DNA from 3 places in the Halomonas aestuarii genome. Region 2 is predicted to be linked to each of the others. Evidence: predicted binding sites of a transcription regulator. Region 2 holds the regulator's gene; each other region holds the start of a gene.
What was found. The regulator sigma-54, encoded in region 2, starts transcription at its own class of promoters, with help from an activator protein. The targets are predictions, from matches to a motif close to TGGCACNNNNNTTGCTNT.

Region 1: glnK (P-II family nitrogen regulator) is a predicted target of sigma-54. The motif match lies at 3,883-3,900, and genes of this name have one in related genera.
Region 3: BOX17_RS12555 (CmpA/NrtA family ABC transporter substrate-binding protein) is a predicted target of sigma-54. The motif match lies at 2,925-2,942, and genes of this name have one in related genera.

Annotation. Positions count from the first base shown of each region.
Region 1 covers NZ_CP018139.1:1,797,842-1,807,051, reverse strand. Annotated here, with positions in the region: gene BOX17_RS08310 (YifB family Mg chelatase-like AAA ATPase) at 1-1,403, opposite strand, end outside; gene BOX17_RS17165 (accessory factor UbiK family protein) at 1,477-1,878, opposite strand; gene BOX17_RS08300 (P-II family nitrogen regulator) at 2,170-2,508, shown strand; gene BOX17_RS08295 (ammonium transporter) at 2,548-3,798, shown strand; gene glnK (P-II family nitrogen regulator) at 3,952-4,290, shown strand; gene BOX17_RS08285 (ferredoxin--NADP reductase) at 4,618-5,394, opposite strand; gene BOX17_RS08280 (LysR family transcriptional regulator) at 5,540-6,466, shown strand; gene BOX17_RS08275 (host attachment protein) at 6,560-6,982, opposite strand; gene BOX17_RS16550 (hypothetical protein) at 7,204-7,857, shown strand; gene BOX17_RS08265 (VanZ family protein) at 7,880-8,260, opposite strand; gene hemE (uroporphyrinogen decarboxylase) at 8,253-9,210, opposite strand, start outside.
Region 2 covers NZ_CP018139.1:425,147-434,356, reverse strand. Annotated here, with positions in the region: gene tldD (metalloprotease TldD) at 1-1,270, shown strand, start outside; gene yjgA (ribosome biogenesis factor YjgA) at 1,331-1,837, opposite strand; gene pmbA (metalloprotease PmbA) at 1,957-3,297, shown strand; gene BOX17_RS01970 (HPr family phosphocarrier protein) at 3,327-3,596, opposite strand; gene rapZ (RNase adapter RapZ) at 3,600-4,520, opposite strand; gene ptsN (PTS IIA-like nitrogen regulatory protein PtsN) at 4,564-5,049, opposite strand; gene hpf (ribosome hibernation-promoting factor, HPF/YfiA family) at 5,057-5,365, opposite strand; gene BOX17_RS01950 (RNA polymerase factor sigma-54) at 5,536-6,960, opposite strand; gene lptB (LPS export ABC transporter ATP-binding protein) at 7,103-7,828, opposite strand; gene lptA (lipopolysaccharide transport periplasmic protein LptA) at 7,828-8,358, opposite strand; gene lptC (LPS export ABC transporter periplasmic protein LptC) at 8,355-8,939, opposite strand; gene BOX17_RS01930 (KdsC family phosphatase) at 8,943-9,210, opposite strand, start outside.
Region 3 covers NZ_CP018139.1:2,692,246-2,701,455, forward strand. Annotated here, with positions in the region: gene BOX17_RS12545 (ABC transporter ATP-binding protein) at 1-525, opposite strand, end outside; gene ntrB (nitrate ABC transporter permease) at 530-1,387, opposite strand; gene BOX17_RS12555 (CmpA/NrtA family ABC transporter substrate-binding protein) at 1,389-2,828, opposite strand; gene BOX17_RS12560 (sigma 54-interacting transcriptional regulator) at 3,129-5,018, shown strand; gene BOX17_RS12565 (hypothetical protein) at 5,142-5,552, opposite strand; gene BOX17_RS12570 (ABC-type transport auxiliary lipoprotein family protein) at 5,847-6,449, opposite strand; gene BOX17_RS12575 (MlaD family protein) at 6,524-7,462, opposite strand; gene BOX17_RS12580 (ABC transporter ATP-binding protein) at 7,465-8,250, opposite strand; gene BOX17_RS12585 (ABC transporter permease) at 8,268-9,210, opposite strand, start outside.

The DNA.
Region 1 (9,210 bases), 1.4 Mb from region 2:
GCCACCCGCAGCACCCGGTGATAGGCCCGGGCCGACAGCTTCAACCGCTCCAGCACCGAGGCCAGCCAGGCCCGATCCTGCGCCTGCAGGGCGCAGGCCTCCTCCAAGGCCCGTCCCGACAGCTGCGCGTTGAGCCCCCCGCGGGCCGCCTGCCTCGCCCGCGCCGCCAGCACCCGCTCGCGCACCACCCTCGAGGACTCTCCCGGCTCCCGGGAGGTCAGCTGCTCGGGTGCCAGCGCCGGCACCTCCACCTGAAGGTCGATGCGATCGAGCAGCGGACCGGACAGCCGTGCCTGATAGCGCTGGATCTGGGCCGCGGTGCAGTGGCAGGGCTGACGCGGGTCGCCCAGGTGCCCGCAGGGACAGGGGTTCATGGCCGCCACCAGCTGGAAGCCGGCCGGAAAGCGTCGCTCGTGGCTGGCCCGGGCGATGTGGATCTGCCCCGATTCCATGGGCTCCCGCATCACCTCCAGGACGTGCCGGGAGAACTCCGGCAGCTCATCCAGGAAGAGCACGCCGCGATGGGCCAGGGAGATCTCCCCGGGGCGCGGCTTGGAGCCGCCGCCCACCAGGGCGACGGCACTGGCGGTATGGTGCGGAGCGCGGAAGGGGCGCACCCCCCACTGCTCGGCGCGGGGCAGCCCGCTCACGGAGCGGATCGCCGCCACCTCCAGGGCCTCCTGCTCGGTGAGCGGGGGCAGGATGCCCGGCAGGCGACTGGCGAGCATGGTCTTGCCGGTCCCGGGCGGGCCGGCGAAGAGCAGGTTGTGGCCGCCGGCGGCGGCGACCTCCAGCGCACGCCGGGCCTGGTGCTGGCCCCTCACGTCCGCCAGGTCGGGGCCCGGTTCCAGCGCCGGGGCGGGGCCCGGCGAGCGGTGCGGGAGAAGGGGCGCCTGCCCCAGCAGGTGCGCCACCACCTCAAGCAGGTGATCGGCGGGCAGCACGTCGAGGTCCCCGGCCAGGGCAGCCTCGTCGGCGTTGGCCCGGGGCACGATCAGCTGGCGGCGCGCATGGCGGGTGGCCATGGCCATGGGCAGCACCCCGGCCACCGGCCTGAGCCGGCCGTCCAGGGCCAGCTCGCCCGCGCACTCGACGCCCTCGAGGGCCTCGCGGGGCACCTGGCCGGAGGCGACCAGCAGCCCCAGGGCGATGGGCAGGTCGAAGCGGCCGCCCTCCTTGGGCAGGTCGGCGGGGGCCAGGTTGAGGGTGATGCGTCGCAGGGGGAAGTCAAAGCCAGCATTGACCAGGGCACTGCGGACCCGCTCGCGGCTCTCCTTGACGGCGGCCTCCGGCAGTCCCACCAGGGTGATGCCGGGCAGCCCGTTGGCCAGGTGCACCTCGACCAGCACCTCGGGCGCCTCGAGGCCGAGGCCCGCCCGGGTGTGGATGATTGCCAGCGTCATGCGCGATCCCTCGCCGCCTGTCTGCCCTCAGGCTAGTCCAGGCCGGCGGGGGGCGCCCGATACCGGGCGAGGATCAGCGGCTGGACTCGCCGGCGCCGGCGTCTTCCTCGGGGTTCGCGTCATCGGCGCTCGCACCGGGGCCGGGCTCTTGATTCGGCTCGCGCGTGGATGCCGCACTCGGCTCCTCCGGCAGCGCCAGCGCCGATGCGCTCGTCGTCTCCCGCGCGGGGGCGGTGTCCAGCACCGCCTCCAGTGCCGCCACCTGCTGCTCCAGGGCCTCGACACGGGCCCGGGTGCGCTGTAGCACGTCCATCAGGATGTCGAAGTCCTCCCGCGACACCAGCTCCAGGCGGTCGAAGGCGCCCTTGACCACCTGCTGGATCCCCTTCTGCACCTCTTCCGGGGCCTGGGAAGCGCCCTGCAGCCGGTCGCCGATCTGCTGGGCCAGGCGGCTGATGCGGTCGTGGCTCACCATGATGTCTCTCCTGAAACGTGATTTGGATGCCTGTCCAGAGGATACGCAAGCCTCGGGCGCCGCGCATTATCCGGCTATGCTTGACCATGGTGCAGATGCACTTCGACATGGCACCAGAACAGTGCATGACCGCGATCGGCCTCCTGCACCCCATCGCCTCCCTTCACCAGATGCACCCCCAGTCCACTGAAATCACGAAAATATTCCGCAAAGTGGCACGGTTTGCGCAAAGACAGGGCAGCCACTTCTCGGTGGCATTGCGCCGCCCATCATCCGTAGGGGAGATCCGACATGAAGCTGATCACCGCCATCATCAAGCCATTCAAGCTCGACGACGTCCGCGAGGCACTCGCTGAAAACGGCGTCCAGGGCATCACCGTCACGGAGGTCAAGGGCTTCGGCCGCCAGAAGGGCCACACCGAGCTCTATCGCGGTGCAGAGTACGTCGTCGACTTCCTGCCCAAGGTCAAGGTCGAGGTCGCCGTGGACGACGCGCGCCTCGATACCGTACTAGACGCCATCTGCAGCGCGGCCAACAGCGGCAAGATCGGCGACGGCAAGGTCTTCGTCACGCCACTGGAGGACGCGATCCGCATCCGCACCGGAGAGCGCGGAGCCGATGCCGTCTGACGGCCCCTCCCTTCCCATTCCTGACGTGGAGAGACACCCATGAGTGAACTTCCGGAACTGAGCTACGCGCTCGATACCTTCTACTTTCTGATCTGCGGCGTACTGGTCATGTGGATGGCCGCCGGCTTCTCGATGCTCGAGGCAGGCCTGGTGCGCTCCAAGAACACCGCCGAGATCCTCACCAAGAACATCGCCCTGTTCGCCATCGCCTGCACCATGTACCTGCTGGTGGGCTACTACGTGATGTACTCCAGCGAGGCCGGAGGCATCCTGCCGAGCCTGGGCGCGCTGATCGGCAGCGAGAACGGCGTCGATGCGGTGCTCGCCGGCGGCGATGACGCCCCCTACTACTCCATGCGCTCGGACTTCTTCTTCCAGGTCGTGTTCGTGGCCACCGCCATGTCCATCGTCTCCGGTGCCGTGGCCGAGCGCATGAAGCTGTGGGCCTTCCTGGCCTTCGCCGTGGTCATGACCGGCTTCATCTACCCGGTGTCCGGCTACTGGACCTGGGGCGGTGGCTGGCTGGCCGAGGTCGGCTATTCCGACTATGCCGGCTCCGGCATCGTGCACCTCGCGGGTGCCGCCGCGGCCCTGGCCGGCGTGCTGGTGCTCGGCCCGCGCAAGGGCAAGTACGGCAAGGACGGCAGCATCTACGCCATCCCCGGCGCCAACCTGCCGCTGGCTACCCTGGGTACCTTCATCCTGTGGATGGGCTGGTTCGGCTTCAACGGCGGCTCCGAGCTGAAGATGTCCGACGTGTCCTCCGCCAACAATGTGGCCCAGGTGTTCGTCAACACCAACGCGGCCGCCGCCGGCGGCGTGATCGCCGCGCTGATCCTGGCCAAGCTGTGGTTCCGCAAGGCCGACCTGACCATGTCCCTGAACGGCGCCCTGGCGGGCCTGGTGGCCATCACCGCCGATCCGCTCTCGCCCAGCGCACTGGGCTCCGTGATGATCGGTGTCGTGGGCGGCCTGCTGGTGGTCATCGCCATCGTGACCCTGGACAAGCTGAAGCTGGATGACCCGGTGGGTGCCATCTCCGTGCACGGGGTGGTCGGCATCTGGGGCGTGCTGGCCGTGCCGCTGACCAACAGCGGAGCAAGCTTCGGTCCGCAGCTCATCGGCATCCTCGGCATCTTCTTCTGGGTGTTCGTGGCCAGCCTGATCGTCTGGCTGATCCTCAAGGCCGTGATGGGCATCCGGGTCACCGAGGAAGAAGAGTACGAAGGGGTCGACCTGGCCGAGTGCGGCCTGGAAGCCTACCCCGAGTTCAGCGCCTCCAAGAAGTGAGGCAAGGACCCGCGCGAGCCCGTAAGCTCCGCCCGGCCCCCTTCGGGGGGCCTTTTTTATTCCTCCCGCAGCGGGTGTATGCTCTGGCACAATGAACGCAGCCAGGGTGGCGGCCACCGCCACCGACCAACGGACACGACGAGGATCAAGACCATGAAACTGGTGACCGCCATCATCAAGCCGTTCAAGCTCGACGACGTCCGGGAGTCGCTCTCCGAGATCGGCGTCCAGGGCATCACCGTCACCGAGGTCAAGGGCTTCGGCCGCCAGAAGGGTCACACTGAGCTCTACCGCGGCGCCGAATATGTCGTCGACTTCCTGCCCAAGGTGAAGCTAGAGGTGGCCGTGGATGACGACATGGCGGAGAAGGTGATCGATGCCATCACCCAGGTGGCCAACACCGGCAAGATCGGCGACGGCAAGATCTTCGTCACCGCCCTGGAGCAGGTGATCCGCATCCGTACCGGCGAGACCGGCAAGGACGCGGTCTGATCACCCGCCTGGTGCCGGTACCTTCGGCAAGACCTTCGTCACCGCCCTGGAGCAGGTGAGCGGAACGCCGCACCGCCGCATCCGTACCGGCGAGACCGGCAAGGACGCGGTCTGATCACCCGCCTGGTGTCGGTACCTTCGGCAAGACCTTCGTCACCGCCCTGGAGCAGGTGAGCGGAACGCCGCACCGGCAAGACCGGCAAGGATGCCGTTGAGGCCCTGAACGCCAGGCGCCCGCACAGTAGAACCCCCGCAGGCATGACCTGCGGGGGTTCTTTTCATCCGCCATCGTCGGCCGTGAGGGATGCCTCGGGCGCGGGTCGCGCCCTATTTCTCGACGAAGGCCCGCTCGATGACGTAGTCGCCGGGCTCGCCCATGCGCGGCGAGATGGTGAAGCCCAGCTCGTCGAGCAGGTGGCTGGTGTCGTCGAGCATCGCCGGGCTGCCGCAGATCATGGCACGGTCCTGCTTGGGATCGATGGCCGGCAGTCCCGTGTCCTCGGCGAGCTTGCCGCTGCGGATGTGGTCGGTCAGCCGCCCCATGGTGTGGAAGGTCTCCCGGGTCACGGTGGGGTAGTAGACCAGCTTCTCGCTGATCTCCTCGCCCAGGTACTCGTGGGCGGGCAGGTCCTTCTGGATGAAGTCGGCGTAGGCCAGCTCGCTGACGTTGCGCACGCCGTGCACCAGCACCACCTTCTCGAAGCGCTCGTAGACCTCGGGGTCCTGGATCAGGCTCATGAACGGCGCCAGCCCGGTGCCGGTGGAGAGCAGGTAGAGGTTGCGTCCCGGCAGCAGGTCGTCGGTGACCAGGGTACCGGTGGGCTTGCGGCTGACCATGATCTGGTCGCCCACCTTCAGGTGCTGCAGCCGCGAGGTCAGCGGACCATCGGGCACCTTGATGCTGAAGAACTCCAGGTGGTCCTCGTAGTTGGGGCTGGCGATGGAGTAGGCGCGCATCAGCGGCTTGCCGTTCACCTCGAGGCCGATCATCACGAACTGGCCGTTCTTGAAGCGCAGGCTGCGCTCCCGGGTGGTCCGGAAACTGAACAGGGAGTCGTTCCAGTGATGCACACTGAGAACGTCCTCTAGCGCGAACTTGCTCATGCCGACTCCTTTAATATTCCAAAAATGAATAGATTGGACCATCAAATCGATACCGCAATTCTAAGAGCCGGGGCATTATCTGTTAAATGGATTGTATGGATAACACTTATCTATAATCTGGATATCAAGACCCGCGAGGATCGTCATGCGTTACACCCTGCGCCAGCTGGAAGTCTTCGTCGCCGTCGCCCAGCACGAGAGCGTCTCCCGGGCGGCCCGCGCCCTCGCGCTCTCGCAGTCGGCGACCAGCACCGCCCTGGCCGAGCTGGAACGCCAGTTCGACTGTCGGCTGCTGGATCGCATCGGCAAGCGCCTCAAGCTCAATGCCCTGGGCTTCCAGCTGCTCCCCAAGGCGGTCGCCCTGCTCGATCGTGCCGAGGAGGTGGAGGAGCTGCTGCGGGGACAGCAGGGCATCGGCACCCTGGACGTGGGCGCCACCCTGACCATCGGCAACTACCTGGCGACCCTGCTGATCAGCGACTTCATGCAGCGCCACCCGGGCAGCCGCGTGCGCCTGTCGGTGCGCAACACCCGCACCATCATCGAGAGCGTTCGCCAGCACGAGCTCGACCTGGGGCTGATCGAGGGGCAGTGCGAGGAGGAGGACGTGATCACCCAGCCCTGGGTGGAGGACGAGCTGGCGGTGTTCTGCTCGCCGCGACACCCGCTCGCCAGCTCCGGCCCGGTGGAGCTGGATCGCCTGCTGCGCGAGGCCTGGATCATGCGCGAGCAGGGCTCCGGCACCCGGCTGACCCTGGAGCAGGCCGCCCGGCATCGTCGGGGGCGCTTCAACATCCTGCTGGAGCTGGAGCACACCGAGGGCATCAAGCGGGCGGTGGAGTCGGGGCTCGGCATCGGCTGCGTCTCGAAGCTCGCCCTGCGCGATGCCTTCCGACGCGGCAGCCTGGTGCCCATCGCCACCCCGGAGCTGGACCTGAGCCGCCAGTTCAGCTTCATCTGGCACCGTCACAAGTACCTGGCCACCGGCATGCGCGAGTTCCTCAAGCTGTGCCGGCAGATGACCGAGGGCGTGCGCCGCAGCGACCAGATCGACCTGCCCCAGGTGCCCTGATGCGGATGCCCTGATGCGAGGGCCCTGACCCAGGCTCCCTGACACGGAACGGCCCGGCCGCATGGGCCGGGCCGCATGACGCCGGGAAGGGCGCTAGCGGAGGTCGCTGACCGCCTCCTGGATGTCGGCGACGGAGGCCTTGGTGAGATCCTTGGCCAGCGTATGGATCACCAGCTTGGCGGTGGGGCCGTCGACCTTGTCGCGCAGCTGGCCCAGGAAACGCGGCGGGGCGACCAGGATCAGCTTCTGCATGCTGTTGTCCACGCGGGCGCGATAGAGCCGGTCGGCCACCTCGCGGGCAAAGACCTCCTCGTGGTGCTGGGTCGCCACACTCTCCCCACCGGCACTGCGGGCCGAGGTCGACTCGTGGACGTCGCCCCCCCGATCCGTCACCAGGTCCCCCTCGTGCAGGCGACCCTCGGCATGGACGAGGCTGTCCGTCTCGCTGATCTTGAGTCCATCACGGGTAAACAGGCGAGCCCGCGCCGCATCAGCCACCACGATGTAGGTAGTCATAGCCGCTCCTCGATGCCGGTGAATGGACGAAAGCCCGCCCCATGGGCACCCGCTTTCGCCTCTCATCCAACATTGGCAAGCCCCCCGGGGTTGGTCAACCTGCAACGCAGGCGGCACGCCAGGACTGCAGGCCGGCGGGATCTGGGGTAGCATCACGCCCCGGCCGACACGGAGGTCGGTGCGACCCATCGTGACGATGTGCATTCCCCGGGAGGACCCCGATGCGACAGTTCCTGTTTCCCCGCCGGCCGCTGGCCCGCGCCACCATCCTGACCTGCCACCTGCTGCTGCAGCTCGGCCTGCTGGCCGGGGCCGCCCTGTGGCTGGTGCCCCGCCTGCCCTGGCTCATGCCGTCCGTCGAGGCGAGCAATGCCTGGCCGCCCCTGGCCCTGGGCGGCGGGCTCTGGCTGCTGGCCGCCCTGGCCCTGCGGCTGCTGACCGAAGTCTGCCTGCTGCCCCACCACCTGAAGGCACAGCGTCCCGGCTTCGCCCCCGGCGCCGTGGTCACCCGCTCCTGGGAGCGGCGCCCGGCGGTCCATGACGACGAGGCGGCCTGGACCCGCGGGGGGCGGCATGTGGATGCCGAGGAGAGCGTGCTGGGCAGCCCGCGGGTGGTTCGCCCCGCCGAGCGCTGCCGGCCGGCACGTCCGCTCGAACCCACCCAGGATCCGGCGTCAGGCGCCCAGGTCGAATCGGCGTGGGCCGCTCCATCGGACCCCGCCTGGCAAGCGCCGCAGGAAGCGGCATGGGGGCCTCAGCCCGCCCCGACCTGGGACACCCGGCCGGAGGCGGCCTGGGGGGCGCCACCGGCATCGGCATGGAACGAACAGGGCGATTCGTCGGCACCCCCCGCGGCCCGCGAACCGCTGTTCTAGCAGGGTCGCGTCCCGACAGGGCCTAGGCGAGGCGACGAAGACAGACGCGGCGAAAGGCCTGCAGCACCACCACCGCGAACGCCGCGCCCAGGCCGTTGGCCAGCATGTCGCGCCAGTCGCCGCCGAAGCGTCCGGGCACCGGGATCTGGGCGAACTCGATGGCCACCCCGATCAGGGCGCTGACGAGGAAGGCCAGCGGCAGGCGGACCCCGGCGAGCCCGACCAGGCCCGCCAGGCCCGCGTAGCCGATGAAGTGGCTGGCCTTGTCCCAGGGCAGCGTCTCGGGAAGCTCGCTGCTCGGCGTCAGGCTTCCCCAGGCAATCACCAGGAAAGCCAGCAGGGCCAGCACCGCCCAGAGGCGGCGCCGGTCATGCCAGCGCTGCCACCAGGGCGTGTCAGTCATGGGGGATGTTGCGATGGTAGGCCGGGCTCAGGTCATGCAGGGCCTCCATGAAGGCCGTGACGTGGTCCGGATCGGTGAACTGGTTGATCCCGTGGCCCAGGTTGAAGACATGGCCGGGGCCGGGGCCGAAGCTGTCGAGGGTGCGAGCCACCTCGGCGCGGATCGCCGCGGGACGGGCGAAGAGCACGTTGGGATCGAGGTTGCCCTGCAGGGCGACGCGATGGCCGACCCGGGCCCGGGCGGAGGAGAGCTCGGTGGTCCAGTCCAGGCCCACGGCATCGGAGCCCGCCGCCGCGATGTCCTCGAGCCACTGGCCGCCGTTCTTGGTGAAGAGGATCACCGGGACCCGGCGCCCCTCGTGCTCGCGGATCAGGCCGGCCACGATCTGCTCCATGTAGCGCAGGGAGAACTCCAGGTAGGCCGGGGTGGAGAGGGCGCCGCCCCAGGTGTCGAAGATCTGCACCGCCTGGGCGCCGGCGCGGATCTGGGCGTTGAGGTAGTCGGTGACCGCGTGGGCCAGCATGTCGAGCAGCCGGTGCATGGCATCCGGCGCGTCGTAGAGCATCGTCTTGACGTGGCGGAAGTCCTTGCTGGAGGCGCCCTCCACCATGTAGGTGGCCAGGGTCCAGGGGCTGCCGGAGAAGCCGATCAGCGGCACCCGGCCGTTCAGTTCGCGGCGGATGGTCGAGACGGCGCGCATCACGTAGTCCAGGTCGCGCTCGGCGTCCGGCACCGCCAGGGCATCCACGTCCGCCGCGGTGCGCACCGGCTTGCGGAACTTCGGCCCCTCGCCCGTCTCGAAGTAGAGCCCCAGCCCCATGGCGTCCGGGATGGTGAGGATGTCCGAGAAGAGGATGGCCGCGTCCAGCGGGAAGCGCTCCAGGGGCTGGAGGGTGACCTCGCAGGCCAGGTCCTGGTTGCGACACAGGTCCATGAAGCTGCCGGCATGG
Region 2 (9,210 bases):
GGAAGCCAGCTACAACATCGACGGCGGCGTCGGTGTCCGGGCCCTGGCCGGCGAGAAGACCGGCTTCGCCTATTCCAACCAGATCAACGCCGACGCCCTGGCCGAGACCGGTCGCACGGCTGCCGGCATCGTGCGCAGCGGCGACCGCCTGGCGGTCGCCCCGGGCGTGGCCATGACCGCCTCGGCGCGCTATGCCGGGGTCGACCCGCTCTCCGGCCTCTCCGCCGAGGACAAGATCGCCATGCTCAAGCTGGCCGATCGGGTGGCGCGGGCGGCCGACCCCTCGGTAGCCCAGGTCAGCGCCTCGCTCACCGGTGTCCACGAGGTGGTGCTGGTGCGGGCCAGCGACGGCACCCTGGCGGCCGACATCCGGCCCCTGGTGCGCTTCAACGTCAGCGTGATCGCGGTCAGGAACGGCCGGCGCGAGCGCGGCAGCGCCGGCGGCGGCGGCCGCTTCGCCATGGCCCGGCTGCGCGACGACAACGTGGCCGAACGCTATGCCACCGAGGCGGTCCGCCAGGCGCTGGTCAACCTGGAGGCCGTCGACGCCCCGGCCGGCCAGATGCCGGTGGTGCTGGGTCCGGGCTGGCCGGGCATCCTGCTCCACGAGGCGGTGGGGCATGGCCTGGAGGGCGACTTCAACCGCAAGGGCAGCTCGGCCTTCGCGGGGCGCATTGGCCAGCAGGTCGCCTCGAGGGGAGTCACGGTGGTCGACGATGCCACCCTGGCGGACCGTCGCGGCTCCATGACCGTCGACGACGAGGGCACGCCGGGACAGTGCACCCCCTTGATCGAGGACGGCATCCTGACCGGCTACATGCAGGACAAGCTGAACGCCCGGTTGATGGGCATGGCGCCCACCGGCAACGCCCGGCGAGAATCCTTCGCCCACCTGCCGATGCCCCGCATGACCAATACCTACATGCGCGCGGGGAACGACGACCCCGCCGAGATCATCCGGAGCGTCAAGCGGGGCCTCTACGCGGTGAGCTTCGGCGGCGGCCAGGTGGACATCACCTCGGGCAAGTTCGTCTTCTCGGCGAGCGAGGCCTACCTGATCGAGGACGGCAGGATCACCGCCCCGGTGAAGGGCGCGACCCTGATCGGCAACGGTCCCGAGGCCATGGGCCGCGTCTCGATGATCGGCCATGACATGGAACTGGACACCGGCATCGGCGTCTGCGGCAAGGAGGGGCAGGGCGTGCCGGTGGGCGTCGGCCAGCCGACGCTGAAGCTCGACGAGCTGACGGTGGGCGGCACCCAGTCCTGAGCCAGACAAGGGGGTTGCTGTTCTCAGGAGGCCCCGGACAGGCCCCGAGAAGTGAAAGGTTTACAACCCCGCGGTATCGCGGATCAGGCGGAACAGGCGCCGGGCGTTGGTCGGCGGCTTGCCCTGCTCGCGCTCGCGGCGGGCGTTCCGGATCAGCTGGCGCAGGGCCTGCCGCTCGACGTCCGGGAACTCGGCCACGAAGGCCTCCACGGCGTCGTCGCCTTCCGCGATGAGCCGGTCGCGCCACTGCTCGAGGCGGTGAAAGGCATGATCGCGGCGCAGCGTCTCGTTCTCGATCTCGTCGAACACCGCCTGGATGCCCTCGAGGTCCTCGCCGCGCATCAGCTTGCCGACGTACTGCATGTGGCGGCGGCGGGCCTCGCGGGCCTTGATACGCCCGGCCTCCTCGACGGCGGCCAGCAGGTCGTCGGAGAGCGGGAAGCGGGCGCGCTGGGCATCGCTCATGGCGATGATCTGTTCGCCGAGCTGCTTCAGGGCCTGCATCTCGCGCTTGATCTGGGACTTGCTGGGCCGCTCGTCGGCCGGGGAGAGGTCATCCTGGGTCATGCGGGTTCCACATCGTCGGGGTCGAATTGCGCGCCAGTATATCAGCCCGCGGCACGGGGCTGGACAATGCACCATCTTGAAGGCCGGCGCCATGGCCGGCCGACTGAGGAGAGACGTTCATGACACAGGCTTTCGATGCCGCCGCCCAGCAGGCCCTGCTGGAGAGTCGCGCCCGGATGGCCCTGGACTTGGCCCGCCAGCTCGGGGCCGACGCCTGCGAGGTGGGGGCCAGCGTCGATCAGGGCGTCGGCGTCAGCGTCCGCGAGGGCGAGGTGGAGACGGTCGAGCTGTCCCGGGACCAGGGGATCGCCATCACCGTCTACGTGGGGCAGCGCAAGGGCACGGCCTCCTCCAGCGATGCCGGCGAGGCCTCGGTGCGTGCCGTGGTCGAGAAGGCCCTGGCGATCGCCCGCCACACCGGCGAGGACCCGGCCTCGGGCCTGGCCGACGCGGCGCTGATGGCCACCGACCTGCCCGACCTCGATGTGCACCACCCCTGGCCGCTCTCCATCGACGAGGCCACCGAGCTCGCCCTGCGGTGCGAGTCGGCCGGGCGCGGCATGGCGGGCATCAAGAGCTCCGACGGGGCCAGCCTCTCCAGCGGCGAGGGGGTGCGCGTCTACGGCAACAGCCACGGTTTCCTGGGCAGCCAGCGCGGCAGCCGTCACTCGCTCTCCTGCATGTTGATCGCCGAGGACGAGAACGGCATGCAGCGCGACTATGACTACACCAGCGCCCGCGACCCCCGCGACCTGGTTGCCGCCGAGGCGGTAGGCGAGAGCGCCGCCCGGCGCACCCTGCGTCGCCTCGGCGCCCGCCGCCCGGCCACCGGGCGTATGCCCGTGCTCTTCGACCCGACCCTGGCCAGCGGCCTGGTCGGCCACCTGATGAGCGCCATCGCCGGCGGGGCGCTGTTCCGCGAGGCCTCCTTCCTCTGTGATCGCCTGGGCGATGCGCTCTTCCCCGAGTGGTTCAGCCTCGGCGAACGCCCCATGGAGGTCGGGGCCATGGCGAGTTCGCCCTTCGACAACGACGGCGTGCAGACCCGCGACAACGTCTTCATCCGGGACGGTCGCCTGGAGAGCTACATGCTCTCGGCCTACAGCGCTCGGCGCCTCGGCCTGACCACTACCGGCAATGCCGGCGGGGCCCGCAACCTGCGCATCACAGCGCCGCTTCAGAGCCGCGAGGACCTGCTGGCGCGCATGGAGCGCGGCGTGCTGGTCACCGAACTGATGGGGCAGGGCGTCAACGGTGTGACGGGAGACTACTCGCGCGGGGCGGCCGGCTTCTGGGTCGAGAACGGACGGATCCAGCATCCGGTGGAGGAGTTCACCATCGCCGGCAACCTCGAGACGATGTTCCAGGGGCTAGTGGGCGTGGGGGACGATACCGATACCCGCGGCAGCATCCATACCGGCAGCTGGCTGGTCGACGAGATGATGGTGGCCGGCGGCTGACCGGCCCCGGGCCCGCAGCGGGCCCGGGCTCAGGCATCCTCGTCGAAGCGGGCCTCGAAGAGCGCGGTGATGGCCTCGAGGGCCGCCTCGGCGTCCTCGCCCTCGGTGTAGACCTCGAGCTCGGTGCCGCAGGGCGCGGCGAGGATCAGCAGCGACATGATGTTGCCGGCATCGGCCTCCTGGCTCCCCCGGTGCACGGTGACCCGCGCATCGAAGGGCCGGCAGCACTGCACCAGCTTGGTGGCGGCCCGGGCGTGCAGGCCACGCCGGTTGGTCAGGGTCAGCTTGCGTTTCGGCACGCGTCAGGTTCCTTCCTGTAGCGGGTCGTTGCCGTCCGTCTCGTCCTCGGCGGGGAGGTTGACCTGCATCCCCAGCTCGCGGTGGCGCAGCCGGATGCCGGCATGCCGCTTCGCCAGGTGGTCGGCCAGTCGCTCGGCCAGGTAGACCGAGCGATGCTGTCCCCCGGTGCAGCCGATGGCCACGGTGAGGTAGCTGCGCTGGCTGGCCTGGTAGCGGGGCAGCCAGCGTTCCACCCAGGCGAGGATGTCGTCATGCATCTCGGTGACGACCGGGTAGCTGTCGAGGAAGGCGATGATGCTGGCATCCCGCCCCGTGGCGTCGCGCAGGGCCGGATCCCAGTAGGGGTTGGGCAGGCAGCGGGCGTCGAAGACGATGTCCGCGTCCAGGGGCACCCCGCGCTTGAAGCCGAAGGACTCCACGGTCAGGGTCATCTGCTCCGCCCGATGGCCCGCCACCTGGTCGGTGATGCGCCCCCGGAGCTCGTGCACCGAGAGCCGCGTGGTGTCGATGACCAGGTCGGCGAGATCGCGAATCTCCGAGAGCGCCTGCTCCTCGGAGTCGATGGCCTCGGCCAGGGTCATGTCGCTGCCGCGGGTGAGCGGGTGACGGCGGCGGGTGTGGGAGTAGCGCTCCAGCAGGATCCGGGCATCAGTGGTCAGGTAGACCACCTGGCAGTCCACGTTGCGTGCGCGCAGATCGTGCAGGAGTTGCGGAAAGCGTTTCAGGGCCTCCGGCAGGTTGCGGGCATCGATGCTGACGGCCATCGAGGAGCGCACCGTGCGGTCATCCTGTAGCTCGTCCACCAGCGAGCCCAGCAGCATCGCCGGCAGGTTGTCGATGGCGTAGTAGCCGAGGTCCTCCAGCGCCTGCAGCGCGATCGACTTGCCGGAACCCGACCGGCCACTGATGATCACGAGCTGCATGCGGGTCTCCTGGCTGGGGGACGGGCCGGGGGGCAGGGAGGGCTCAGCCTCCCTGGCTGCCGGTCGGGGCCTGTTGTCGGATCGCCTCCATGAGGTGCTCATGGAGCTCGCGCTGGCTTGAGCTGTGCCGCAGCCGGGCCCGGGTATCGGCGTCGTTCATCACGCCGGCGACCTGGCCGAGCAGGGCGAGGTGGGCCTCGTCGGCCTCCTCGGGGACCAGCAGCACGAAGACCAGGTCCACCGGTTCCCCGTCGATGGCATCGAAGTCCACCGGCTCAGCCAGCTTGAGGAAGCCAGCGATGGGGGCCTTGCAGTGCGGGTTCCGGGCATGGGGAATGGCGACCCCGTTGCCGATGCCGGTGCTGCCCAGCCGCTCCCGGCCGATCAGTCGGCTGAAGACCTCCTGGCTGTCGAGGCTGGGCGTGTTTTGGGCGATGAAGGTGCTGAAGAACTCCAGCACCCGCTTCTTGCTTCCCCCCGGCACATCGAAGAGGGTGCGCTCGGGGGGCAGGATGGCGTCCAGTGTCATGACGGGATCAGCGAGCGCCGGCGCCCTGGGCGCGGGCCTGTGCCTTTTCCTTGTGCTTCACCAGCTGACGGTCGAGCTTGTCGGCCAGGGCATCGATGGCGGCATACATGTCACTCTCCATGGCTTCGGCATGGAGGTCAGCACCGGCGGCATGCAGGGTGCAGGCGGCCTGCTGGCGTTCCTTCTCCACGGAGAGGGTGACCTGCACATTGGTGATGTTGTCGTAGTGACGCTCGACGCGGGTCAGTTTTTCCTGCACATAGTCACGCAGTGCGTCGGTCAGTTCCACATGATGGCCGGTGATGTTGACTTGCATGACACGCTCCTTGCTCTTGCGGGGTGTGGCTCGATTGTAACCCTTTTTGCCGTCCTGCATACCCCTTCGCCCCGGGGGATTGGAGCTCCCCGTGAACGGCGTCATTTCAATCGCTTGCGTTCGGGTCAATAGGCGGCAGGAGGGCGCTTGAGGGCGTCGCGGGGGATCGTTCAACGCAACCGCTTGCGCTCGCTGGAGGAGGGGATGCCCATCGCCTCGCGATATTTCGCCACCGTGCGGCGCGCGACGCTGATGCCGGCTTCCTCGAGCAGCGCGACCAGCCGGCTGTCGGAAAGCGGCTTGCGCGGGGGCTCGTCCTGGATCAGCTTGCGGATCCGGGCGCGGATGGCGGTGCTGGAGTGGGCGTCGCCCTCGCCGTTGCCGCCCCCCACCTGGCTGGAGAAGAAGTACTTGAGCTCGAACATGCCGCGCGGGGTATGGATGAACTTCTGGGTGGTGACCCGCGAGATCGTCGATTCATGCATCTCCACGACCTGGGCGATATCGGCCAGGATCAGCGGCTTCATGGCCTCCTCGCCATGCTCCAGGAAGTCGATCTGTCGCACCATGATCTCGCGGCCCACCCGCAGCAGCGTGTCGTTGCGGCTGGAGAGGCTCTTCATCAGCCAGCGCGCTTCCTGCAGGTGGTCCTTGAGGAACTGGTTGTCGTCGCTCTTGTCGGCGCGTCGGATCAGGGCGGCGTAGTCGGGCTGGATGCGCAGGCGCGGCATGGCCTCGGGATTGAGTTCCACCTGCCACCCCTCGCGGGTATGACGCGCGACGAGGTCGGGGATCACGTAGTCGCTGTCGCTCTCGGTGAAGGCGCTGCCGGGGCGAGGATCCAGCGAGCGCACCAGGTCGATCACCGTGTCGAGGGCCGCGTCGTCGAGGCCGAGCCGGCGCTTGAGCAGGCGGCGGTCGTCGCCCGCGAGCGCCTCGAGGAACTGGCGAACCAGGCGGCGGGCCTGGGGCAGCAGGGGCGTGTCATCGGGCAGGGTGGCCAGCTGCAGCAGCAGGCACTCGCGCAGGTCCCGGGCGAAGACGCCGGTGGGCTCGAACTGCTGGAGGCGCAGGAGCACCTGCTCGACTTCCCGGCTCCTCAGGCCCGCGAGGCCTTGGGTCCTCAAGCCGTCCCGGATCTCTTCCAGGGGCTGGGTGAGATAGCCGTCGCCGTTGATGCTGTCGATCAGGCTCTCGGCGATGCGCATCTGGCGCTCGTCGAGGTCGGTCATGGCCAGCTGCCAGGCCAGGTGGCCCTGCAGGCTCTGGCCCGACGCCTGGCGTTCGAAGTCGGGGCCCTCGCCGCTGCCGCCGGCGGGGGCGGTGCCGAGGTCCTGGTAGGTGTCGGACCAGTCGCTATCGGTGGTGAGTTCCTCGGGGATCTCGCTGGCCCAGTCGTCGTCGGGCGTCTCGCTCACCGCCTGTTCGCCGAACTCGTCCTCGACGTCCAGCAGGGGGTTGGACTCCAGCGCCTGCTGGATCTCCTGGCGAAGGTCCAGGGTCGAGAGCTGCAGCAGGGCGATGGCCTGCTGCAGCTGGGGCGTCATGGTCAGCTGGGTGCCGACGCGAAGCTGCAGGGAAGCCTTCATGGCCATGAGAGGAGTTCCCCCGGCGTGCCGAAAACCCCTACCCTAGCCCCTGCCCGAGGGGGTTGCAACCTGATAATTTGCAACAATCGTGCCATCCGCAATCTTCATGCCGTCGGGATATAACGACAGGTATATCAGGTGATTGCAATCAGAGGCGGAAGTCCTCGCCCAGGTAGACCTCCCGCACGCGCTGGTTGGACAGGATCGCCTCGGCATTGCCCTCGGCGATGATCCGGCCGTCGCCCACGATGTAGGCGGTATCGCAGATGTCCAGGGTGTCGCGGACATTGTGGTCGGTGATCAGCACGCCGATGTCGCGGGCCTTGAGCTGGCGGATGATGCCCTTGATCTCGCCCACCGAGATGGGGTCGACGCCGGCGAAGGGCTCGTCGAGGAGGATGAAGGCGGGCTCGGTCGCCAGCGCCCGGGCGATTTCCACGCGTCGCCGTTCGCCCCCGGAGAGGCTCATGCCAAGGTTGTCGCGGATATGCGTCACGTGGAAGTCCTCGAGGAGTTCCTCGAGCCGGGCCTGGCGGCCCTGGCGGTCGAGGTCGCGGCGTGTCTCGAGGATCGCCATGATGTTGTCGGCGACCGACAGCTTGCGGAAGATCGAGGCCTCTTGGGGCAGGTAGCCGATGCCGGCCCGGGCCCGTTCATGCATGGCGGCCGTCGAGAGGTCGAGGTCGTCGATGTGCACCTCGCCGGCATCGGCGCGAACCAGGCCGACGATCATGTAGAAGGAGGTGGTCTTGCCGGCCCCGTTGGGGCCGAGCAGGCCGACGATCCGGCCCTGCTCGATGGAGACGCTGATGTCCTGCACCACGCGACGACGCTTGTAGCTCTTGGCCAGGTGCCGGGCGCTCAGGGTCTTCATCACTGGCCGTCCTGCTGTTCGGGCTCGAGGGTCATCCGCACGCGCTGGCGCTCCTGGACGCCCTCGGCCTCGGAGCGGGCCTGGACGACGCGGCGGTCGAGGAAGTATTCGAGGTACCCCCCGTCGAAGGTGTCGCCGTCCTTGTGCAGCTCGGCGCGGTCGATCAGCTCGATGCGGCGATCGGCGACGTGGTAGACGACGGTGCGGCCCCAACCGCGGACCAGGGGCTCGTCCGGGGCGGGCTTCTGCTCGATGTAGGCACGTTCGCCGGTGGCGGTAGCGCGGCTGAGCTCGCCCTCGTCGTTGCGCACGATCTCCACCCGGTCGCCGGTCAGCTGCATGCTGCCCTGGCGGATCTCCACGTTGCCGGTGTAGACGGCGGTGCCGGCGCGGTCATCGAGGTCGAGCTGGTTGGCTTCCACCTCGATCGGGGCGCTGGCGTCACCCTCCAGGGCCAGGGCCGGGGCGCTGCCGAGCAGCACGCCGATGACGCCGAGGGTCAGCAGGGGGGCGAGGGAAGGTCGCGTCATGACTCGGGGTCCTCGTGGGTCGCGGGCGGATGGTAGCCGCGCACATTGTCGGTCAGCCGGGCGCGGTTGTCATGGATCCAGGCGTCGAAGCGCTCGCCGCGCATCCGCTGGGGCGGCTGGCGCAGCACGGCCGGGGTCTCGCTCCAGGCGTGGCCGCTGTCGGCATCGAAGTGCAGGATCTCGGTGTCCAGTTGCCAGCGCTCGGCGGGGGCGAGGAGTCGCGCGTCGCCGGACAGGGTCAGCGGGTTGCCTCCCGCGCCCAGGGTGCCGGTGTCGCCGCTGGCCAGCCAGACCCGTCCCTCCTCGTCCAGCAGCGTGCCGTCCGGTTGCTGTAGGCGGGTCACGTCGTCATGGGGGGTATGGGTCAGCCGCGGGGTGTCGAGGCGCTGGTGAGGCCGCCCCTTTGCGTCGAAACGGGTCAGCCGGGCGTCCTCCAGGTAGTAGTCGGGCTCGCCCGACGCGTCTCCCGGAACCGGGCCGGGGGGCGGCGCGTCCTGCAGGTCGAGCAGGGCCAGTCCCCCGCCCAGGACGAGCAGCAGAAGGAACAGGCCGGTGCGGAAGCCCGGGCGCGGCAGGGCCATGGATCAGGTCGAGCCGTGCAGGTAGGTGTCGAGCACGGCGTCCCAGTGCCCCTGGGCCTGGAGCAGGGTGTCGCAGATCTCGCGCACGGCGCCGTGGCCGCCCACCGACTCGGTTACCCAGTCGGCATGCTGGCGGATGTAGGACGGCGCGCCGGGCACGCTGATGCCGACCCCGGCACGCCGGATGGCCGCCACGTCGGGCATGTCGTCACCGCAGTAGGCGACCTGCTCGAGCTCCAGCCCCAGGCGACCGCACAGCTCGCGCAGCACG
Region 3 (9,210 bases), 1.3 Mb from region 2:
GCGGGTCAGGGCGTCCAGCGCCCCGAAGGGCTCGTCGAGCAGCAGCAGCTTGGGCTTGGTGGCGAAGGTCCGCGCGATGCTGACGCGCTGGCGCATGCCGCCCGAGAGTTGCGAGGGCTTGCGGTCGATGACGTCGTCGAGGCCGACCATGCTCAGGTAGTCCCGGCTGTGCTCGTCCACCTGGGCATTGGTCCACTCCTTCCAGCGCGCGCGCACGCCGAACTTGACGTTCTCCAGGGCGGTGAGCCAGGGCAGCAGGCTGTAGTTCTGGAACACCACCCCGCGCTCGAGCCCGGGACCCGTGACCTCATGGCCCTCCATGATCAGTCCGCCATCGGTGAACTGGTCGAGGCCGGCCAGGGCATTGAGGATGGTCGACTTGCCGCACCCCGAGTGGCCGATGATGCACACGAACTCGCCCTTCTCGAGGTTGAAGTTGACGTTCTCGAAGACGGTCAGGTCTTCCTGGCCACGTTGGGGGAAGCGCTTGCTGGCCTGCTGGACTTGCACGAAATGTTGGCTCATGGGGTTACTCCTCATAGGTCACCAGGCGCGAGACCGAGGCCAGGCACATGTCGAGCAGCATGCCGACCACCCCGATCATCAGGATCGAGAAGATCACGCTCGTCAGGTCCAGGTTGTTCCACTCGTTCCAGACGTAGTAGCCGATGCCGGTGCCGCCCACGAGCATCTCGGCGGCGACGATGACCAGCCAGGCGATGCCGATCGAGATGCGCATGCCGGTGAGGATGGTCGGGGCCGCGGCGGGCAGGATGACCTGGAAGGCGGTCTTCAGCGGCGAGAGCTCATGGGTGCGGGCGACATTGACCCAGTCCTCACGCACCCCGGCCACGCCGAAGGCGGTATTGATCAGCATCGGCCAGATCGAGCAGATGAAGATCACGAAGATCGCCGATGCCTCGGAGTCGCGGATGATGAAGAGCGCCAGGGGCATCCAGGCCAGGGGCGAGATCGGTTTCAGCACCTGGATGAAGGGGTTCAGCGCCCGATACATCAGCGGCGACATGCCGATCAGGAACCCGACCGGGATGGCGACGGCGGCCGCCAGCAGGTAGCCGGCGAGCACCCGGTAGAGGGAGTACCCCAGCTGGATGCCAATGCCCTTGTCGTTGGGGCCGGCGTCGTAGAAGGGGTTGGACAGCTCCTCCCAGGCGCGCTCGATGACGTCCGAGGGCGGGGGCACCCGGGCGGTGTCCTCGACGCCGCCCATCAGCTTCTCGTACTCGGTCATCTCGGCGGTGTTGCCCGCGGTGGGGACCTGGTTGAGTCCCTCCCAGAGCCCCAGCCCGACGACCAGCAACACCAGGGCGACCAGCGCCGCCCTCATGTTGAGACTGATGTTCCACTCGGTGGTCGTGCGGTCCATGTCACCCCCTCCCGATGGCGAAGCTCTTCACGTAGGCTTCGGGCTGGGTGTAGTCGAAGGTCTTGCCCATGATCTCGTAGTTGCGGCTGGCCGCCTCGGGGGCGTCGTAGCCCAGCTCCTTCATGACCTTCCGGGCATCGCTTGCCAGGTAGACCTGCTCGGCGATCTGCTGGTAGTTGACGTCGCCCTCGATGTAGCCCCAGCGCTTCATCTGGGTGAGGATCCACACCGCCATCGAGTGCCAGGGGAAAGGGTCGAAGTCGATGCGGTCCGGCACCTGCTGGACCCCGCCCAGCCCGTCGGCGTAGGTGCCGGTCAACACCTGCTCGATCACCGTCACCGGCTGGTTCAGGTAGTTGGTCGGGGCGATCGCGGCGGCGATCTCCTTGCGGTTCTCCTGCTTCGACGAGTACTGGGTCGCGTCGATGATGGAGCGCAGCAGGGCCCCGTAGGTGTTGGGGTTCTCGGTGGCGAACGCCTGGCTGGTGGCGAAGGCGCAGCACGGGTGGCCCTCCCAGATCTCCTTGGTCAGCAGGTGGATGAAGCCGATGCGCTCGTAGACGGCGCGCTGGTTGAAGGGATCGGGCGACAGGAAGCCGTCGATGTTGCCGGCGCGCAGGTTGGCGACCATCTCGGGGGGCGGAATCACCCGGATCTGGATGTCCTGGTCGGGATCGAGGCCGTGCTCGGCGACGTAGTAGCGCAGCAGGAAGTTGTGCATCGAGTACTCGAACGGCACGCCGAAGATGAAGCCCTTCCACTGCTTGGGATCGCGCTTGTCCTTGTGGTCGTTGTGCAGCACGATCGCCTGGCCGTTGATGTTCTCGACGGCCGGCATGATGTAGGGCTCCGGGGTCGAGCCGGCGCCCATGGTCATGGCCAGGGGCATCGGGGTCAGCATGTGGGCCGCGTCGTACTCGCGGTTCAGCGACTTGTCGCGGGCCACGGCCCAGCCGGCGGTCTTGATCACCGAGACATCCAGGCCATAGCGCTCATAGAAGCCCATGGGGTGCGCCATGATGATCGGTGTCGCACAGGTGATCGGCACGAAGCCGACATTGAGCTTGGACTTCTCCAGGGGCCCCATGTCCTCCTTGACCGCCGCCTTGATGGCGTCCATGGGCAGGAAGCTCGCCAGCGCCGCGGCCGCGGTGCCGCCGCCGACCAGCTTCATGAACTGACGACGATGCATGTCGCTGTGGCCGAAGATGCCGCGCACCAGGGCGCTCTCCACGGCGCGATCGAGCATCGATTCGCTGTCCGGCAGGGCTTCCTGCTCGGTCTTCGCTTGGGCCGTGTGGGCATGGGCATGGGCATGGCCCTCGGCCGAGGCGGCGTCGTGGCCCGAGGTGGCCTTGCAGTCATGGCAGTCGCAGGCGCTGCCATGGATCAGGGATTGGCGATGGTCGAAGGGGTTACCCAGGCTGTTGTGATCTTTCATCTTGTTGTTCACCTCACGGGATCATGCGGGATGGGAGCGGATCCGCTCATCGGCGTTCTGATGACTGTCCAGCGTGTCCACTGGACCTGGCATATAGCTGCGAGCGCCGTGCCAAACTCCCTGAATCTCGAAAAAGGGTTTGTCCTTTAAAGGGTTGGCGGTGGTCGTGGGCCCCGCGCTGCACCGGGCGATGTTCACGAGATGTCGTAACTCCCGAAATATCGTGAGTGAATTGACGAAATCTCGGGTCGGGGATGAGGCCCTGTGGTACACAGGGGAATCCTCCTGCGAGTCGCCGCCATGCCCCTGTCCGATCAGGCCTTCCAGGTCGTTCCCTACGCCATGCTGATCGTCGATCCCTTCACGGACCGGGTCGTGAAGGTCAACCCGGCCGCCGAGGCGCTGATGGGGGGCGGCGCGGACGGGCTCAACGCCCGCCCGTTCAGCCACTGCCTGAGCGCCTCCCTCCCGCTCTGGGTGAGCTTCACCGATGAGGCCCTGTCGTCCCCGCCGGCCTGGTCGAATGACCTGGTGCTGCTCGACCTCGGCCGCCAGCCGCACAAGGTCGAGGTCTCCGCGGTGCCGCTGCCGGGGGGGCGCGAGCTGCTGCTGACCCTGATCGAGCACGACACGGTCGAGCGGCGACGCGCCCAGGCCGAGCTGGGCCGCCAGCATCGCAGCGGGAAGGTCGGCTGGCAGCGCATCGAGCAGGTCTTCGAGCGCATCGAACGCCAGAACCAGCTCATCCTGGGGGCGGCGGGGGAGGGCATCTACGGGCTCGACGCCAAGGGCCAGACCACCTTCGTCAACCCGGCCGCCGAGCGCATGCTCGGCTGGGGCAGTGCCGACATGGTGGGACACGACGCCCATCGGCTGTTCCATCACACGCGCACCGACGGCAGCGAATATCCGGTGCAGCAGTGCCCGATCCATGCCGCCTTCAGCGACGGCCAGGTCCATCGCGTGGACGACGAGGTGTTCTGGCACAAGAACGGCCAGCCGGTCCCGGTCGAGTACACCAGCACGCCGATCTTCGAGATGGGGCGACTGGTCGGCGCCGTGGTGCTGTTTCGCGACATCAGCGAGCGCAAGCTGAACGAGCAGCGGCTGCATGAGGCCCTTGAGGAGGTGCGTTCGCTGAAGCGTCGCCTGGAGCTCGAGAACCAGTACCTGCAGGAGGAGATCACCGCCGAGCTCAACCACAGCGAGATCGTCGGCGAGAGCCCGGCGGTGGCCCAGCTGATCCACCAGATCGCCCTGGTGGCGCCCACCGATGCCAACGTGCTGATCCACGGCGAGTCCGGCACCGGCAAGGAGCTGATCGCCCGCGCCATCCATGCCGACAGCGCCCGAAGCGATCGCCCGCTGATCCGGGTCAACTGCGCGGCGATTCCCCGGGATTTGTTCGAGAGCGAGTTCTTCGGTCACGTGAAGGGCGCCTTCACCGGGGCGACCAGCGATCGCCTGGGCCGCTTCGAGCTGGCCGACGGCGGTACCCTGTTCCTGGACGAGGTCGGAGAGATCCCCCTGGAGCTGCAGGGCAAGCTGCTGAGGGTGCTGCAGGACCAGGAGTTCGAGCGGGTTGGCGAGAACCGCACCCGCGAGGTCAATGTGCGCATGATCGCCGCGACCAACCGCGACCTGCAGGAGATGGTGGCCGCCGGCACCTTCCGCGAGGACCTCTTCTTCCGCCTCAACGTCTTTCCGATCGCCTCGGTGCCGCTGCGCCAGCGGATCGAGGACGTGCCTCTGCTGGCCCAGCACTTCCTGAAGCGCGCCTGCCAGAAGTTCAACAAGCCCGGCGAGCGCATCCCGCTGGCGCAGCTGGAGATCCTCAAGAGCTACGCCTGGCCCGGCAACATCCGCGAGCTGGAGAACGTCATCGAGCGCCAGGTCATCGTCTCCCAGGACCGCCGACTGGTCTTCGATGACCTGCTGTCGGCCTCCTCGACGCCCGCCTTGCCCGCCTCGCAGCCCGAGGCACCGGAATCGGGGCCCCTGTCCGAGCAGGAGCTGGCCCGCCGCCAGCGCGACAACGCCATCGCTGCCCTGATGCAGAGCGCCGGCAAGGTGTCCGGCGCCGGCGGGGCCGCGGAACTGCTGGGCATCAAGCCGACGACGCTGTTCTCGCGACTGCGCAGGTGGGGCGTCGAGCCCGCCGACTACAAGGCGAATGGCGAGGCGGGGTGACGCCCGGCGGGCCTGAACGAGGACGCCCCGGCCGACTGGCCGGGGCGTGGGATGCGCGCCGCGTGCATCGGGAGACGGCCGGGCGCTGCCGGCCGTCGTGGAAACCGTTCTGGAAACCCTGGTCTACCGACTCCCCTCGAGGCGTCGGCGAAGGTCCGGCGGCTGGGTGCCCATTCCGCGGGAGCTGGCGACAGGCTTGGGATAGCGCAGCCGCCGGCCGCCCTTGCGCGGATGCAGCTCGACCTGCTCGATGAACGACATGTCGTTCCAGTCCTGTCGGTCGAGCCCGCGTGCCTTCCGGTCGCGTCGGCGTGCCCGGCCGGCGAAGGGCTTGCCCCTTGCGTTGTCCTTCGGGACCATGACCTCGGCGCGCAGGGGACTCACGAGCACCACGGTCGTGGCGGTGATGAGGAGCAGGCCACCCGCCAGCCTGATGAATCGTCGTCGTTCCATGTCCGGCAGCAGCGGCTGGTCGTCCCGGTGGCTCATGGTGGTCGGGTCGATGGCGTGCTCTGTGCGGGCGTGATGGTCCATGTTGTGTTCCCCCTCTCGCTGGGTATGCGACGCCGCCCCGGGTGCAGGAAGCCCCGGCTACGGGTGGCGTGCTTCCAGAGGCGTGCCATGGCTATGCCAACCATCAGGCTTTCCGGGTAAAGCGATAGTGAAACAGGGGGCTGAAGCGTTCGCTCGGTCGTTCGTTTTTGCGCCGGAAGACCCGAAAATGCCCCGAGAATGCACGCTTTTTACGCCGTTTGTCGCCTCCTTGCGACATTGAGGTGCATCCGGCCCCCGCGGGAGCGCCGGACCCTCGCCCCGGACGGGGCTTGCTCAGGACGAGGGGCCGGCCACCCGTGCGAGTGTCCAGTCGACCACCTCGACGGCCAGCCGGTCGGCGGCGCGTCCGAAGGCCGCGACCACGGCCTCGAGGCCGTCGCCCCCGCTTTCCTCCACCGTCTCGAAGCGCCGGCTGGCCCGCACCTCGCGGCTGGCCTCGTCGAGCAGCTGGACCTCGAGGCGCACCACCACCTCGGGCACGCCCTCGCGGTAGCGGACGTGGAAGGCCCCCAGGTAGCTGGTCAGCGACGCGGCGCTCTGCGCCCGGCTGGTATCGTCCACCACGGCGGCCAGGCGGCCATCGAGGCGGAACGCCTCGATCAGGTGGTCGCGCAGCAGCCGAGGGGCATCGTCGCGCCAGCGTGCCCCGGCATAGGCCTGGAGCTCCCCGGGGGAGGGCATGACCAGCAGGCGCCGGCCGTCCAGCGGCGCGCCGGCACCGGGCGTGTCGACCCGCAGGGTCAGCGCGCGGGGAGCCTCGGTGGAGGCCGGCAGCGTCGGCACGGGCAGCGTGAAGAGCCGCACCGGCTCGCCCTCCGGGATCACGCTGCATCCGGTGAGCAGACCGGCCATCAGCGGGGCCAGCATCAGGGCCATCAGGCTTGGGCGGCATCGTGGCCGGACGCGTGCGGAGCGGCGGGGGAGGACGCCTGGTGAAAGACGGAGCTGGCTCATGGGCGGAACTCCTGGATCTCGTCGCGGCCCAGCAGGGCATCGGCCGGATTTTCCTCCAGGCGCCGGACCAGGCGATTGAGCGAGCGCAGCGCGGCGTGCAGTTCGCGCATGGCCGGGTCGAGCTCACCCACGCCCCGCAAGCCCCTCGCCAGGGAGTCCTCGTGGCGTGCGGTCAGGCGGTTCAGCCGGGCGGTGGTGGCCTCCAGGGATTGCATCGCTCGTTGCGCGCTTTCCAGGGTCTCGCGCCCCTCCTCGTCCATCAGCTCGTTGGCCTTCTCACCCAGGCGACTGAAGCTCTGCAGCGACGCCTCGACCTGGTCGCTGGTCCGCTCGAAACGCGCCATGGCCTCGCCGAGGACATCGCGCTGGTCGACCAGTGTCCGCGAGACGACCTCCAGGTTGCCCAGGGTGCGCGTCAGGCTCTCGGCGTTCTCCTCGGAGAGCAGCCGATTGGCATTGGTCAGCAACCGGTCCACCTCGGCGAAGAGCTCCTCGCTGTTGGAGAGCAGCGAGCTCAGCGGCGAGGGCTCGGCCTGGATCAGCGGAGGCTGGTCGCGGTCGCCCTCCAGGCGGGGGCTTTGCGGGCTGCCGCCAAGCAGTTGGATGTTCATGGTGCCGGTGATGTTGGCCAGCGCGAGGCTCGCGCGGGTGTCCTGCTTGACCGGTACGTCGCTGTAGACGCGGACCAGGGCCCTCACCTGGCGTGGGTCCCGGGGGTCGAGGCGCAGGGTGACCACATCACCGACCTCGATGCCGCTGTAGAGGACCGCATTGCCCTCGGACAATCCGCTGACGGCCCGGTTGAAGCCGATCTCGTACCAGGCATAGTCGCGGTCGACGCTGGACTTGCCGAGCCACAGGGCGAACAGCAGCGCGCTGCCCAGGGTGATCACCGTGAACAGCCCGATCAGCACATGGTGGGCGCGGGGTTCCATCGTCAGGGCTCCTCCACCGGGTGGGCCGCCTCATGGGCGGCACGGCCTCGGGGTCCATGGAAATAGTCGTGGATCCACTCATCGTCGGTGGCCGCGACGATGTCGAGGCGATCGGCGACCAGCACGCGGCCTTGCGACAGCACGGCCACCCGGTCGCAGGCGGTATAGAGGGTATCCAGGTCGTGGGTGACCAGGAAGACGCTCAGGCCCAGGGCGTCGCGCAGGGTCAGAATCAGGTGGTCGAAGGCCGCCGCGCCGATCGGGTCCAGGCCCGCCGTCGGCTCGTCCAGGAACAGCACCTCCGGGTCGAGCGCCAGGGCGCGGGCCAGCGCGGCTCGCTTGATCATGCCACCGGAGAGCTCGGCGGGATACTGGATCGCCGCCTCCCCGGGCAGGCCGGCCAGGGCCAGCTTGACCCGGGCCAGGGCCTCGGCATCGGGGCGGGAGAGTCCGATGTGCTCGATCAGCGGCAGGGCGACGTTCTCCTGCAGGGTCAGCGAGGTGAACAGTGCCCCGCGCTGGAAGAGCACCCCGAAGCGGCGCTCCACCCGGGAGCGCTCCCGGGCCGAGAGGCCCAGGAGGTCCTCCCCGAACACCTCGATCTGCCCGGCGCTGGGGCGCAGCAGGCCGACGATGCTGCGCAGCAGCACCGACTTGCCGGTGCCCGAGCCGCCGACCACGCCGAGGATCTCGCCCGGATAGAGGTCGAGGTCGAGGTCCTCGTGGACGCTGTTCTGGCCGAAGCGGTTGGCCAGCCCGCGGACCCGGATCAGGGGCGAGTCGCTCATCGGCAACTGTGCCACGCTCACCAGCCCATCTCCATGAAGAACAGCGCCGCCACCGCATCCAGCAGGATCACCACGAAGATCGACTGCACCACGCTCGAGGTGGTGTGCTCGCCCACCGACTGGGCGCTGCCGCTGACCTTGAAGCCCTCCAGGCAGCCGATCACCGCGACCAGGAAGGCGAACAGCGGCGCCTTGGAGAGGCCCACCAGGAAGTGCTCGAGCGGGATGTCGCGCTGCAGGATGGCCAGGAACTGGGTGAGCGAGATGTCCAGGGCCAGCAGGCAGACCAGGGCCCCGCCGAGGATGCCGCTGAGCATGCCGACGAAGGTGAGGATCGGCAGCGTCAGCATCATCGCCAGCACCCGCGGCAGCACCAGCAGCTCCACGGGGTCCAGGCCGAGGGTGCGGACGGCGTCGAGTTCCTCGTTGGCCTTCATGGCCCCGAGCTGGGCCGTGAAGGCGCTGGCGGTGCGACCGGCGAGCAGGATGGCGGCGAGCAGCACGCCGAACTCACGCAGGAAGGCGAAGGCGACCAGGTCGACCGTGTAGATGGTGGCGCCGAAGTCGCTCAGCACCGTGGCGCCGAGGAAGGCCACCACGGCACCCACCAGGAAGGTCAGCAGGGCGACGATGGGCAGGGCGTTGAGGCCCGTCTGATGCAGCTGGGCCACCACCGAGGTGAGGCGCCAGCGGCCCGGCCGCCAGGCGGTGACGGCGAGGGTGGCGAGCACCTGGCCGATGAAGCCGAGCAGCTGGCGCTGCTGCTGCCAGAGCCCCTCGACGAGCTGGCCGGTCCGCGCCAGGGTATCCCTCAGCGGCCGGGCGGGGCGCACCGGGGGCGGCCGGTTGTCGGCCATGGCCTGGCCCAGGGTGCGCAGCAGGGCACGGCGCGTCGCCGGCAGCTCAGGCGCCCAGTCGTCGATCGCGGCGAGCCGCTCGGCGCCGGTCAGCTCCATCAGC